3 regions of the Bacillus sp. KNSH39 genome follow, and region 2 is predicted to be linked to each of the others. Evidence: riboswitches for the same ligand, from Rfam matches in the RefSeq annotation. Region 2 holds a riboswitch; each other region holds the start of a gene.
The links. Region 2 has a riboswitch for magnesium ahead of mgtA (magnesium-translocating P-type ATPase). Riboswitches for the same ligand answer to the same signal wherever they lie in the genome.

Region 1 (2,281 bases), 1.7 Mb from region 2:
AATTTTATGTATTTGTTTCGTGTAGCAAGCATAAATATATTTTTTTTGCTTGTCAAGCAACCGTATTTCTAATTTTATCTGTTTTATTGCTTTATAGTCCTTTGAGAAATGATATGAGAAAATGTATGTAATCATTCTGTATAAGTACATATTTTTGACTTTAGTGTATAGTTTGATTGAGTAGTTTAACCATATAAATTTGATAAACCGTAAAGAAGATTTTAATCATAAAAGAAGATTTGTTAAGAATATTCTTTTAATATACAGAATGACTAATTATTCATCCTCTGTTATAAAGTTGGAATTTGATTGAAAACAATAAGTTTCATATGTTTCATAACGTTTCTTCGAATTAAATCTATTTAAATTCTATGTTTTTTAAGGAGAATTTTAAATTTATAATAAAATATAATTTCATTTTCTATAAAAGATTTTTTATGAATGGATTTGAAAGTCAGTTGACAAATATTAAATTCTGGTTTAAATTTTGAAGTAATTCAATAAACTTTGTTAGGTGAGGCTCCTGTATAGAGAAACGCTGCTGCCCAAAAATGTCGAGAGACGCCAATGGGTCAACAGGAACGGTCGGATTAAGGCCCTTCTTAATGTAGCTGGTTATAAAAACCTATGCTATACAGTGCTAAAACTCAACGAGGGAGTGGTATACGATTTGATAGAAAGGCACCTCTGAGATTTTGGCAGAGCTGTCTTAATAATCATTTATTTGTATTGTAAAAAACCTTTACTCCTTTTTGAGTAAAGGTTTTTCTGTTTAATGTTATTTGTTTTATCTTGTCTATATTCAAAAAGGAGGTAATTCTAAATAATGGATTGATTGCAATGTAACTATTATTGCTCTAATAAAAAATTTAAGACAGATAAAATAAAACAAAACCACTCATGAAACTCTAGAGTCTCCCTTAGCAATATGAGGAGGAGTTAACATGAAGAAATTATTAAAAGAATTACTTGTAACCAAAAATAATTTGGATGCAGAGAAAGTTTTACGTCTTCCGTCGTATGATGTTGCGCAAGAAGTAAAAAGATTTTCAATTGAAGATCAAATCATATTGCTAAATACGATTCCCGTATTAAAAAGCTCTAAAATTCTTCAATATATGAGTGCAGAAGAAAAATATAATATCTTAATTCACTTATCTGAAAACAAAGCTAAAAAGTTACTAAATTTACAACCGATTGATGAATTAGTAGATTTACTTCTAGCGGTTCATCCTGAAAAACAAGCTAAATTAATGGCGTATCTAGACAAAATTACAAAACATAACGTAAAAAAATTGATGAATTTCAAACCTGAAACGGCAGGAAGTCTTGTCACAAGTGATTTTGTTGCAGTTAGAGGAAATTGGTCAGTAAAAATGACATTGAAGTACATTAGGGAACATTCTGAAAATGTAGAATCAATATCTTATAGTTATGTTCTAGATAGTCATGGTTATCTTGAGGGAATCGTTTCCATACATGAGTTATTACTAGCAGCAGATGAAGAGATATTATCTACTATTATGATTCAAGAGGTAATTTCAGTACAAGCTGAAGTTGACCAGCAAGAAGTTGTAAAAAAGCTACTGAATTATAATTTAGCAGCAATACCTGTGACAACAGCAAATAATAAAATGATTGGTATTATCACTTTTGATGACGTAATGAATGTTATGGAAGCAGAAGCTACAGAAGATATTCAAAAGTTAGGCGGAAGTGAGCCATTGAATCAATCTTACTTTGAAGCTAGCATTTGGAGCATCTTCTTAAAACGCCTACCATGGTTATTACTTCTTTTTGTTGCTGAGGCATATACAGGTACAGTATTAAAGTATTTTGAAGATGAAATTGAAACTGTAGTTGCCCTTGCTTTCTTTGTTCCGTTATTAGTAGGTACTGGTGGGAATACAGGAACACAGGTTGTAGCAACAATTACTCGTGCAATCGGTATTGGAGAGGTCAAATTTAAAGATATTTTCCGTGTAATGAAAAAGGAATTTGCAATAGGGATGCTTCTCGGACTTGCACTTGGAATAGCTGGCCTCACTCGTGCTTATATGTTAGGAGTTGGAACAGAAGTTGCACAAGTTGTAGCAATTACTTTATTATTTATTGTTATTTGGGCCTCTCTTGTAGCAGCTGTTTTACCTTTAATTCTAAGAAAGTTAAAATTAGATCCTGCAGTTGTTTCAGGTCCATTTATTACAACATTTGTTGATGGAACAGGATTAGTAATTTATTTCATGGTTGCAAAAACGTTATTAAATTTATAAATATACAC
Region 2 (2,281 bases):
CCATACCTGTTTGTGTAATAATCGTTCCATCCACATTTAAATAAATTTCCCCGTGAGAACATAAATCTTCCTGCTCATTAAACAACCACTTTTGATTCTCAATATTTATAATAAAATTTTGTGGTCCCATTACAAATTCCCCTTTTATAAAAATATTTATTTTTCATATTATTTATAATCAATATCATACATTTCATCCCACATATCTATTATAAATCCGTTTAATATTTTAAAAACACAGATAAAAAAGATATTGACACTACAATTTTACAGTGCTAACATTCAACATGTAATTGAATATGGTCTCTGTTAGGTGAGGCTCCTGTATAGAGAAACGCTGCTGCCCAAAAATGTCGAGAGACGCCAATGGGTCAACAGGAAAGGTCGGAATGAAGGCCTTTTTTAATGTAGCTGGTTTCAGTACCTATGCTATACAGTGCTAAAACTCAACGAGGGAGAGGTGCATGTATTTTGTCATACACAAAAACTGTTTTTATTTATGTCTACTAACAGTCTTTGTTGTGGACTCTTTTAACTGCGAATTCAGACCTTTACTCGTTTTGAGTAAAGGTCTTTTTACGTCTATATGCACCTTACTATGAAACAAACATAGCATATTCAGAAACTACTAAATTGTACGGAGGTGAGGAACAGTTGGCAATTGATGATTCGGCCCAGATACCCATACGTTTTACATTCATATTTCATCATGTAGGTAGGAAAGAAACTGTTCCTCACCATTTCAAATAGTTAGGTAACAGATTGTTTCCTCCTTCATGACAGAGGAGGAACTACCGATGTTTAATTTACAAAGACAAGAAACAAAGCATGCTTATGAGCAAGATAGCATGAAAACAAATAACGAATTATTAGTGGAGGTTGCAACACAAGATGTAAGCTCTGCGTTAAAACTTTTAGAAACAACACAAGATGGATTATCTAAACAAGAAGCGTCTCGTAGACTTTCTTTATATGGTCCGAACGAAATAGCTCATAATAAAATGGCACCGTGGTACATTCAATTTCTGTCGGCATTTAAAAATCCATTTATTTTCGTTTTATTAGCTCTTGGAGCACTCTCCTTTTTCACGGATGATATGCAAGGAACAATTGTCGTATCTGCAATGGTACTACTTAGTGCAACAATTCGGTTTTCCCAAGAATTTCGTTCTCAAAAAGCTGCCGATAATTTAAAAGCTATGGTTCGAACAACTGCAAGCGTATTTAGAATAAATGGATTTGTACATGAAACAAAAAATGTAACGAATTTAAATCGAAATTACACAACAGAAATTCCAATTGAGGAACTTGTACCTGGCGATATCATTTCCCTTTCAGCCGGTGATATCATTCCAGCTGATGTGCGTATTGTATCCGCTAAAGATTTATTTGTTAATCAATCTTCTTTAACAGGGGAAGCACTTCCTGTAGAAAAATACGAACACTGCTACCATACAGAAAATAAGCATATCTTACCGACAAACATGAAAAAAAATTACAATCCACTCGATATGGAAAACCTTTGTTTCATGGGAACAAATATTGTAAGTGGTAGCGCAAAAGCTGTTGTCATCTCAACAAGTACCGATACGTATTTCGGCTCTTTAGCCAATAAGGTAATTGGAAAGCGTGTAGAAACAAACTTTGATAAAGGTGTAAACAAAGTAAGCTGGCTCTTAATTACATTCATGCTTATTATGGCACCTATTGTCCTTCTCATTAATGGATTCACAAAAGGTGATTGGCAAGAAGCTTTCTTCTTCGCTATTGCCGTCGCTGTTGGCCTTACACCTGAAATGTTACCAATGATTGTAACTGCTAATTTAGCTAAAGGTGCCGTTAAAATGTCTAAACAAAAAGTAATTGTAAAACAGCTAAATTCTATTCAAAACTTAGGTGCTATGAACATTCTTTGTACAGATAAAACCGGAACTTTAACAGAAGATAACGTTGTCCTTGTTCGTCACTTAGATCCCAAGGGAAATGAATGCAATCGCGTCTTGCAATTTGCCTATTTAAATAGTTTCTATCAAACTGGATTGAAAAATTTAATAGATAAAGCTGTTATTAAGCATACAGAGGAAAACAATACATTTAATCCATCAGCTTTTCAAAAGCTAGATGAAATTCCATTCGATTTCGCCCGCCGGCGTATGTCAGTCATCGTAAAGGATATTTCAGGTGAACATACAATGGTTTGTAAAGGTGCCGTAGAAGAAATTTTATCAATTTGTAACTACACTGAAGTGGATGAAAAAATCGTTCCACTCACCCAGAAAAT
Region 3 (2,281 bases), 2.5 Mb from region 2:
GTAAAAAGCACGAAATAATAGTGCCATACCATCAACTAATAATACTTTTTTCATAATTCCTCTCCTATTAAAAAAATAATAACCTCACGTTATCACGTAAGGTTATATAAATAGATTACCATTCTACGTTTTTGCTCAACTTTGTCTATTATACATTGTTTTTGTATATTTAGCACCATTAACACATTAAGACGTTCTACTACAACAAGTATGCAATATGCCTGAATACGTATTTTTTCCAGTAGAAACAACGATAGCTTTTGCATTTCCACTAACGATATGCGAACCTTTAAAACATACATTTTCAAGCTCAAGTGGATTATAATCTTTCATCCGTTTTAATGGAATAAATCGTTTACGTTCAAGGTGATAGCAGCTCTCAAACTTCTCTATATTCGCTTCGTTTCCCGTTAACACAGACTCATTCACTAATAAATCATCTGCATAAATAATACGTACATCAGCTGGCACAGCATCTCCAGCCGAAAGAAAAATCATATCTCCAGGTACAAGTTCTTGCACTGGTATCTCCATCATTTTCAGTTCACTATTTAGCCCTGTACTACTAGAACATTCTACTCTAGATACAGTAATCGTTTCACGTTGTAATTCATCACACACACGTTGTTTTGAAAAACCTGGAATCATGCCACCAAGCTTCATCATGACTTCTGCGAGAAGTGCTCTTTTTGAAGTTAGTTCATTTCGGCCATATACTTGAATACGTTTTTGTGCCTCTTTCATTGATAGTCCGTCTCTTGTTGTTTTAAAATATGCAAATACAGATTTGACATCTCTTGTTGCAATTTCAATTAATAAATCTTTATTTTTTTGGAGCATTGTTTGTTCTTTTATTGATTTTTTACTTAGTTTATATGACGTGTTACCCACAGTTTTGTTTGCATATAACATATTATCGTCTCCTCCTTTACAACATAGGAAGAAACGCTTTGTTTCTCAATTTATCCACTTTACTGTGAAAGTTTCTCGCGTTTTATAAACGCTACATTGTGATAAATATAGAGGGAGGAACAAATCGTTTCCTGCCTACATCATATATTTTTGATTTGAAGTATATGGGTAACGGAACCGAGTCAGAATTTGACATGCTCCTCACCTCCTCGTTTAATTTTATAGTTTATACTATGAAATTACTCATAGCTTGGTAACAAAAAAGACCCCTACCCTTAAGAGAGTAGCGGCCATTACATACACAAATAAACGATTTCTAATATAATTAGAAATCTACGGACCTCTCCCTCACCGAGTTTTAGCACTGTATAGCATAGGTACATTACCAGCTACGTTAAGAAAAACCTTAATTCGATCATTCCTGTTGACCCATTGGCGTCTCTCGACATTTTTGGGCAGTAGCATTTCTCTATACAGGAGCCTCACCTAACAGAGACTTATTTTCATTACATTGAAAATGTTACTCTTATTTAAAATAGATGTCAACCGTAGCCTACAATTTTTTCAAAAGGTATGGCAAACTAACGTATATAAAGTGTAACTTTAATCAGTGGGGGTTTTGTTCATCCCCCACTGATTATTAGCCCTCACCAATCGGGCTTTTACGGAATAAAATAAAAAACTTTACGTTTAAACGTAAAGTTTTTAATAAGTTATACAACCAGCAATTACAATCCCAATTGAAATTGATAAAAACATAAGAAAAAGACCGACTGCTTGATTATCTTCTTCGAGACTTTTGTTTATATTAAAGCGTGGTGTAAGCCACTCAGCTAAATAAAAGACGATAATTTGAGCCAAAATCCCAACTGCTCCCCACGAAATCATATCAAGAAGTGAAATTGAATTAGCTGCTGTCGAATATAAAACAACAGCTAACCCAAGTAATCGTCCTCCAAGCACATAGCTTACCGCCTTATTTCCTTGAGCCATTAACTTAAATTCCTTTACTTTCGTTGTCACTTCCATCAAGAACAGACCTATACATAAAAGGCCGAGTGTTACTACTAAATATAATAAAAAATTAATCATTTTTTCCCCTCCTTTTTATACCTACCGGTAAATAGTACGATTCATTTCCTGTAATCTTTTCTCCCGCACGAATACCGATACTACTCGCTTTTCCAGCAATTAAAAACGAACCAAACACATATGACAGTTTCTCGATCCCTTTTTCGGTTTCCAAGGATACGACTGGCAGTTCGATATACTTTTGAAATATCGGCAGTGACGCTTTATATGTTTGGTGTGCATTTTGAAGCATAATATTTTCGTCTTTATCGCGAATCGTAATTGTATCTCCTTCTCT

Region 1: another riboswitch for magnesium. It lies ahead of mgtE (magnesium transporter); the one in region 2 lies ahead of mgtA (magnesium-translocating P-type ATPase).
Region 3: another riboswitch for magnesium. It lies ahead of ACUL40_RS00090 (P-type ATPase); the one in region 2 lies ahead of mgtA (magnesium-translocating P-type ATPase).

The regions. Positions count from the first base shown of each region.
Region 1 covers NZ_JBQXYO010000001.1:892,672-894,952, forward strand. The annotation lists M-box (ykoK) riboswitch at 500-665, shown strand; gene mgtE (magnesium transporter) at 945-2,273, shown strand.
Region 2 covers NZ_JBQXYO010000001.1:2,553,992-2,556,272, forward strand. The annotation lists gene ACUL40_RS12915 (hypothetical protein) at 1-130, opposite strand, end outside; M-box (ykoK) riboswitch at 299-466, shown strand; gene mgtA (magnesium-translocating P-type ATPase) at 798-2,281, shown strand, end outside.
Region 3 covers NZ_JBQXYO010000001.1:14,082-16,362, reverse strand. The annotation lists gene ACUL40_RS00095 (5'-3' exonuclease) at 1-54, opposite strand, end outside; gene ACUL40_RS00090 (P-type ATPase) at 187-912, opposite strand; M-box (ykoK) riboswitch at 1,248-1,413, opposite strand; gene ACUL40_RS00085 (DUF350 domain-containing protein) at 1,618-2,004, opposite strand; gene ACUL40_RS00080 (glutathionylspermidine synthase family protein) at 1,997-2,281, opposite strand, start outside.